DNA from 2 places in the Pseudarthrobacter sp. P1 genome. Region 1 is predicted to be linked to the other one. Evidence: riboswitches for the same ligand, from Rfam matches in the RefSeq annotation. Region 1 holds a riboswitch; the other holds the start of a gene.

Evidence for each region. Region 1 has a riboswitch for cyclic di-AMP ahead of ACQCSX_RS16385 (transglycosylase). Riboswitches for the same ligand answer to the same signal wherever they lie in the genome.
Region 2: it holds a riboswitch for cyclic di-AMP, as region 1 does, so the genes downstream of both, ACQCSX_RS17520 (M23 family metallopeptidase) here and ACQCSX_RS16385 (transglycosylase) in region 1, are expected to answer to the same signal.

What each region holds. Positions count from the first base shown of each region.
Region 1 covers NZ_CP189584.1:3,460,231-3,463,862, forward strand. The annotation lists gene ACQCSX_RS16370 (Lrp/AsnC family transcriptional regulator) at 1-81, shown strand, start outside; gene tadA (tRNA adenosine(34) deaminase TadA) at 115-618, opposite strand; gene upp (uracil phosphoribosyltransferase) at 641-1,276, shown strand; gene ACQCSX_RS16385 (transglycosylase) at 1,367-2,053, opposite strand; cyclic di-AMP (ydaO/yuaA leader) riboswitch at 2,059-2,214, opposite strand; gene ACQCSX_RS16390 (MarR family winged helix-turn-helix transcriptional regulator) at 2,550-2,924, shown strand; gene ACQCSX_RS16395 (MFS transporter) at 2,921-3,632, shown strand, end outside.
Region 2 covers NZ_CP189584.1:3,720,884-3,724,515, forward strand. The annotation lists gene serC (phosphoserine transaminase) at 1-475, opposite strand, end outside; gene ACQCSX_RS17515 (metal-dependent transcriptional regulator) at 673-1,368, shown strand; cyclic di-AMP (ydaO/yuaA leader) riboswitch at 1,506-1,737, shown strand; gene ACQCSX_RS17520 (M23 family metallopeptidase) at 1,743-2,588, shown strand; cyclic di-AMP (ydaO/yuaA leader) riboswitch at 2,735-2,915, shown strand; gene ACQCSX_RS17525 (C40 family peptidase) at 2,968-3,632, shown strand, end outside.

The DNA of each region.
Region 1 (3,632 bases):
TCCACCCTGCCCGGCGTCCAGCGCCTGAGCTCGACGCTCGTCATGAAGAGCGTCGTGGAGAACCGGCCGCTTCCCCTCTGATCGGTGGCCGGCCTTGGCGCTGGCGGATTCCGGTCAGTCGGCGCGGTGGCTGGCGAAGAAGTCCTTCAGCAGGGCGGCGCACTCGTCCTGGCGGACGCCGGGGAAGACCTCCACCCAGTGGTTGAGCCGGCGCTCGCGCAGCACATCGAACACGCTGCCGGCGGCCCCGGCCTTCTCGTCCCAGGCGCCAAAGACCACCCGCGGCACCCGGGCCAGCACGATGGCCCCGGCACACATGGTGCACGGTTCCAGGGTGACCACCAGTGTGCAGCCGGCCAGCCGCCACTCGCCCAGGGCGGCCGCCGCCTGGCGGATGGCCACCACCTCGGCGTGTGCCGTGGGGTCCCCGTGCGCCTCGCGTTCGTTGCGCCCGGTGCCAAGCACCGCGCCGTCGGGCCCAATCACGAGGGCGCCAATGGGAACGTCCGCCGTCGCCAGCGCCCCGCGGGCCTGAGCCAGCGCCAGGTCCATCCACTCAAGGTGGCTGCTGGGTGTGGGGATGGACTCGTGTTGGCGGGTTTCCGGGATAGTCGGCACGGCTCAATGGTAGCTTTTATCTATGCGCGTCATCGTTGCGGACCACCCGCTTGTAGCCCACAAACTCACGGTTCTTAGGGACAAGAACACCCCGTCGCCGGTCTTCCGGCAGCTGACGGAGGAGCTCGTCACCCTGCTGGCCTACGAGGCCACCCGCGAGGTGCGCGTTGAACCCGTGAACATTGAAACCCCCGTCACCTCCACCGTGGGCACCGGTCTGGTGAAGCCCACCCCGTTGGTGGTCCCCATCCTGCGCGCCGGGTTGGGCATGCTCGAAGGCATGGTCCGCCTGCTCCCGACGGCGGAGGTCGGCTTCCTGGGCATGGCCCGCAACGAGGAGACACTCGAAGCGATCACCTACGCCGAGCGCCTCCCGGACAACCTGACCGGCCGCCAGGTCTACGTGCTGGACCCCATGCTGGCCACCGGCGGAACGCTGCGCGAGGCCATCAAGTTCCTCTTTGCCCGGGGAGCTGCGGACATTACCTGCATCTGCCTGCTGGCCGCCCCGGAGGGTCTTGAGATCCTGCGCCAGGAGCTCGAGGGCAAGAACGTCACCATCGTGCTGGCCTCGATCGACGAGAAGCTGGACGAGAACTCCTACATCGTTCCCGGCCTGGGCGACGCCGGCGACCGCCTCTATGGCGTGGTGGACTAAAGAATCTGTTGCTGGACGAGGAAGGGCCGGACGCTGCAGCGTCCGGCCCTTCCTCGTCCAGCGGTCCGCGGGTTGGTCCAGCGGGGTGGCCTAGTACCAGCCGATGGAGGTTTCGTGCCCCCAGGCGCCGCACGGGTTGCCATAACGGTTCTTGATATAGCCCATGCCCCAGGTGATCTGGGTCTGGTAGTTGGTGCGCCAGTCGGTGCCCACGGAGTCCATCTTGGAGGCCGGCAGCGACTGGGCGATGCCGTAGGCCAGGCTGGAGGAGTTCTCGGCAGTGGTGGTCCAGTCGGACTCACGGTTCCACAGCGGAATCAGGCACTTCATCTGGTCCTGGCCCCAGCCAAAGTCGGCAAGCTTGGAGGCCGCGAAGGCCTGGGCGCCGGCGGGGTCGTTGACCGCCCCGCCGTTGGCTCCCACGGGGACCACCGAGCTGGCATTGCCCTTGATGTCCGGGACGTTGGTGGTGTTTGCACTGCTGGACGCCACGGCGGGGCGGGTAAAGGACACCGCAACGCTGCTGTCCGCTGCCACCGGGGCGTCGACCAGGGCCTCATCGGCGGACAGCGGAGTGTTCAGGCCCGCGGCCGTGGCCTGCTCCCCGGGCGCCTCGGCCAGACCTGCACCCACCAGGAGGGCGCCCGCGACGGCGACAGCGGCCATGCGCTGTCCGGCGGCGGTGGGCTTGGGTGCTGCGTTCCACAGCTGCAGTGCCAGCGACTCTTTGTGCGCCGGCTGGGCACGGCGGCGGCCGTGCTGTGGGTTCTTGGACATGCGGATTAGCCTCTCTCAACGCCTGCGAGGTGAGCTGTCGGGTTCGGATGGAGAGCATCCGGCCGCGCGCAAGGCGCGGCTTAACCCCAAGGGCTTCCAGTGGTGGAGGCCCGCAAATCGTGGGTCCCCCGTCTCTGCCAAAGATTGAACGGGCCTCGGGCGGCGGCAGAGCTCGGCGAACCGTCCGGGGATGCCAGGCAGCCTGTTGGCTGCAGTCGGCACACTACCCACTGTACAGACCGACTGGCTCATAGTCACGCTTTGGTAACGGCAAGACACCCCTGTGACCAGCCGAACATTTACTTAGCATTGCTAAGGATCTAGGATGGGAACTACACAAAACACGAGTGATACGCAACGCAGCTACAGGTAGATGACTTTCATGGCACACACACCAGCATCAAAAATTGCAGAAACCACGGCGCGAAATTCCGCCAAGAGCACAACCAAAAACCCCGCTCCCGGGCCGCTCCCGGTGGAGCTTCGGATTGCCATCATGCGCACCTCGCGCCGGCTCCGGGCAGAGGCCAGTTCCGAAACGCTTTCCCCCGGGCAGTATTCGGTGCTGGCCGCCGTGGCCCGCGGCCCCATGACCCTGCGGGCGCTGGCCGAGCGGGAAAACATCTCCGCCCCGTCCATGACCCGGATTGTGAATTCGCTTGAGGCCTCGGGCTTCGTGGAGCGCGTGGCGCATCCGACGGACGGCCGCCAGGTACTGGTGTGGATCGCCGACGCCGGGACGGCCGCACACAGCGCGGCCCGCACCAAACGCACCGAATGGCTGGCCAAACGGGTGGCCAAACTCAGCTCGGAAGACCGCGCCGTCCTGCGCCGCGCGGCCGCGATCCTTGCGGAGATGAGCGCAAAATGAGCACCATGTTCCGTGCCCTGAAGGTATACAACTACCGGCTCTGGGTGGGCGGGGCATTGGTTTCCAACATTGGCACCTGGATGCAGCGGGTGGCCCAGGACTGGCTGGTCCTGACCGTGCTGACCAACAACTCCGGCACCGCCGTCGGCATCACCACCGGGCTGCAGTTCCTGCCGATCATCTTCCTGGGACCCTATGCCGGCCTGCTGGCGGACCGGATGGACAAGCGCAAGCTGCTGCTGATGACCCAAACCACCATGGGCCTGTGCGCTCTGGTGCTGGGCCTGCTGGTGGTCACCGACACCGCAGTGCTCTGGCAGGTCTACGCCCTTGCGCTGGCCCTTGGCGTCGCCAGTGCCTTCGACGCACCGGCCCGGCAGGCCTTTGTGTCGGAGGTGGTGGAGACCCGCGACGTGCCCAACGCCGTCGCCCTCAACAGTGCCTCCTTCAACCTGGCCCGGCTGGCCGGCCCCGGCGTCGCCGGCCTGGTCATCGCCTGGCTGGGCACCGGCCCGGCCTTCCTGGTCAACGCGGCAAGCTTTGCCGCGGTGCTGGTCTCCCTGCTGCGGATGCGGCCCGAGGAACTGCACCCGGTGGCCAAGGCCCCGCGCGGCAAGGGCCAGATCCGCGAGGGGCTGGCCTACATCCGCCAGCGCCCGGACCTGATGATGATCATGGTGCTGGTGTTCCTGGTGGGCACCTTCGGCA
Region 2 (3,632 bases), 260 kb from region 1:
GGGCGGCAACGCCGGTGGAGGTCTCGTTCTGCGGCCAGGCGTAGACGTCCACGCCGGCCTCGGCCACCGACACCGGGCGGGTGCCGGGCTCGGAGGTGATGATGGAGGAGGCCTCAATGAACGGGGCCTTGTTGGTGGCGGAGGCAAACTTGGAGCCAAACTCGCCGAAGCTCAGGTGCTGGGCCTTCTTCTCCACCAGGCCAAAGCTGGCGATGTCCCAGAATGCGGTGGAACCGCCCACGCCCAAGATGACTTCGTAGCCTTCGGGGGCCTTGAAGAACTGGCTCAGGCCGCTGCGGACCTCGCCCACGAGGTTCTTCACGGGCGCCTGGCGGTGGGAGGTGCCCAGGAGGTTGCGGCCGGCGGCGGCAAGTGCCTCCACCTGCTCTGCGCGGACCTTGGACGGGCCGGCACCGAACCGTCCGTCCGCGGGCAGCAAATCTGCGGGAATGGTCAGGGCAGTGGATTCGCTCACAAGTGGCTCCAAAGAAATTGGCGGTGGGTGGCGGCCCGGAGGCTATGGACAATTCTGCCGCAGACGTGCGCTGAGAACTAACCGGCGTAATACGAACGTAGGATGGGTGGGGGCGTGCGCCAGCAGCGCCAACGGTGAACCGCGGCATCTGTGACCAAGGCCACCCACTGAACTTCAAACGCCAGGAGGGTGTTGACATGACGGACCTGATCGACACAACGGAAATGTACCTTCGGACCATTTTGGAGCTCGAAGAAGAGAACATTGTTGCGCTGCGGGCGCGCATTGCCGAGCGTCTGCACCACTCGGGGCCCACCGTCTCCCAGACCGTCGGGCGGATGGAGCGCGATGGCCTGGTGGTGGTTTCCGGCGACAGGCACCTGGAGCTGACCGCGCTGGGCCGCGACAAGGCCACCAAGGTGATGCGCAAGCACCGCCTGGCCGAACGGCTGCTCTCCGATGTCATCGGCCTGGATTGGGCCTACGTCCATGACGAGGCCTGCCGGTGGGAGCACGTGATGAGCGAGCGCGTGGAACAGCGGCTCTTTGACCTGCTCGGCCACCCCGCGGAATCCCCGTACGGCAACCCGATCCCCGGCCTGGAAGAGCTGGGCGGGCCGGCCCCGGCGTCCTTCACCGACGGCGTCGTGAACCTGATCGATGTCATGGAAAACTACACCGCTGGCAGCAGTGTCCGCATCGCCCGCTTGTCCGAGCGTATCCAGGTGGAACCGGAGCTGCTGACCCAGCTGGACGAGGGTGGCATGCGCCCCGGGGCGAAGATTTCCCTGGAGCAGGTGGGCGAGTACATTTCCGTCCGCGTGCCGGGCATCGAAGGTGCCTTGGAGCTCCCGCCGGAAGTTGCCGGCCACGTCTTTGTGACGGTCGGCTAACGCACACTGGATATCGGACAACCCACCAGTTCTCCACAGCTTAGGTAACAAGCAGGTCACGGTCTGATCCGATTCACGTATAGTGGTTACCAGACGCTGATACCAAAGCGTTACATTCTCCGGCGCCGAGCCTTGCCTGCGGAGAGTGGCTTACATCCTTGACAGGCAGGGCGGAGGAACCACTTTTCCGGCTGCGGTATTGACCGTGGCCTTGGGGTGAAGTCCGTTCACGGCGGCCGCACGATCTGCACAGATGCATCCCTTCCTTCAGGTGCCTGTGCCCTGTGCGGGCGTTGCGCCGGGCCGAGTTGACGCAAGTCTCTGACTCGAATCCGACAGCTAACTCCGCAGGTGTACAAGAGAGGCTTAGAAACTTGTCCATCGAGAAACAGCACGGCCGACGCCGCGCCGGCGGCAACCTGCCCGCCACGCCCTCCGCCGTCGACCTTGTTATGGCGGCACCCGCGGCGGCCAGCACGCTTAGCCGCCGCGATGCAATCCGCGCCGAACAGCGCACCCGCCACCGCGGCCTCGGCGGCACCGCCCGCCAGCTCTCGGACCTGGCCGTCGCCACCGGCGCCGGCCAGAAGGTCGGCATTGCGCTGGCCGTGACGGGACTGGCCCTGGCCGTCACGGTCCCCGGCACAACCCCGGCCTTGGCCACCGAAGGCACCGGCTCTGTGGCCGCAGAAGCGGCCATGGTGACAGCAGACTCCGCCGCATCCGTCTCCTTCTCCCGCCCGTCCGTGGGCAGCTCGCTGGACGCCGACGGCAAGTTGCACCAGACCCTGACTGCCACCGCCGCCAAGGTCACGCCCGCGGCCGCCAAGGGAACCCTTGGCGCTCCGCTGGACTCGCTGACCCCCACGTCGGGCTTCGGTGCCCGCGTGAACCCGCTCACCGGCCAGCTGGGCGAAGAGCACACCGGCCAGGACTTCGCCATCGCCTGTGGCACGCCCGTCCACGCTGCCGCCGGCGGCACCGTGACCTTTGCCGGCTGGCACCCCTATGGCGGCGGAAACCGCGTGGTGATTGACCATGGCAACGGGCTCTCCAGCACGTACAACCACCTCTCCTCCATTGAGGTCAAGGTGGGCCAGAAGCTCACCCGCGGCCAGGAACTGGCCCTCAGCGGCACCACGGGAGCCTCCACCGGCTGCCACCTGCACTTCGAAGTGATGATCGATGGCAAGACCGTCGACCCGCTCGGTTGGCTCTAAAAAGCTAGAGGCGGAAGATCACGATTTCCACAATGTTCCGTGATCTTAACGTGACATTGATTTGAAACTCCTGTACCGTCGTAAGTGCGCCTCCTTCCAATAAAAGGGGGCGCCCGCACGTGGATTGCCTAGCTCTGCCACCACCTGCGGTCCGTTCGCAACATTCGTCTGGCAGAGGCGGGGGAACCAATTTCGGGCTTCTTTCCAAAGAAGCCCTTGGGGTGAAGCCGCGAAGCATTCCACGGGTCAACCGATGGGAATGTGGAGCGGCCGGGTGACTCCCATCCGAATCCGACAGCTTACCTCGCAGGCATTGGGAGAGGCTCTAGTCGTGTCTTCAAACACCGTCCTTGGGCGCCACCGTGCGCCCTCTGCAAGCGTGAACCCGCTTGCGGCTATTTCTAAAGCAGTCTCGTCCAATGCCGGGACCTTTGGCCGCCAGGCCGCTGTCGTTGCAGCCGCCTCCGGCCTCATCGTCAGCATTGGCCTCCCTGCCCAGGCCGCCGAATCCGGCCCCGTGAGCACCGAAACTTCCTCAGCCGTCCAGGTTGCCGAGACCCCCGTAACGGTCCCCGCCACCGCGGCTGTTTCTTTTGCCCGCACCGAGGTCTCCTCGGAGCTGGTGGCAGCCCCCGTGGTTGCCCAGGTGGCAGCCAAGGCCGACACCGTAGAGGCCGCCGCTCCGGCTGCCGCACCCGCCACTGCGCCCGCTGCCGCCACCGTGCCTGCTGCGGCCGCTGCGGCTCCGGCCGCCATGGTCGGCGCGGGACAGGCCGGCGTTGCCGCTGCCGCCTACGCCGGCATCGGTTCCCCCTACGTTTGGGGCGGCACCAGCCCGGGCGGCTGGGACTGCTCCGGATTTGTCCAGTGGGCCTACGCCCAGGCCGGCATCTCCATCCCGCGCGTCAACCAGTGGAGCGTCATGGTTCCCACCGCCAACCCGCAGCCGGGTGACCTGGTGGTCCAGAACGGCGGCGTCCACGTCGGCATCTACGTCGGCAACGGCATGGTCATCAGCGCGCTGAACCCGAGCCAGGGCACCTT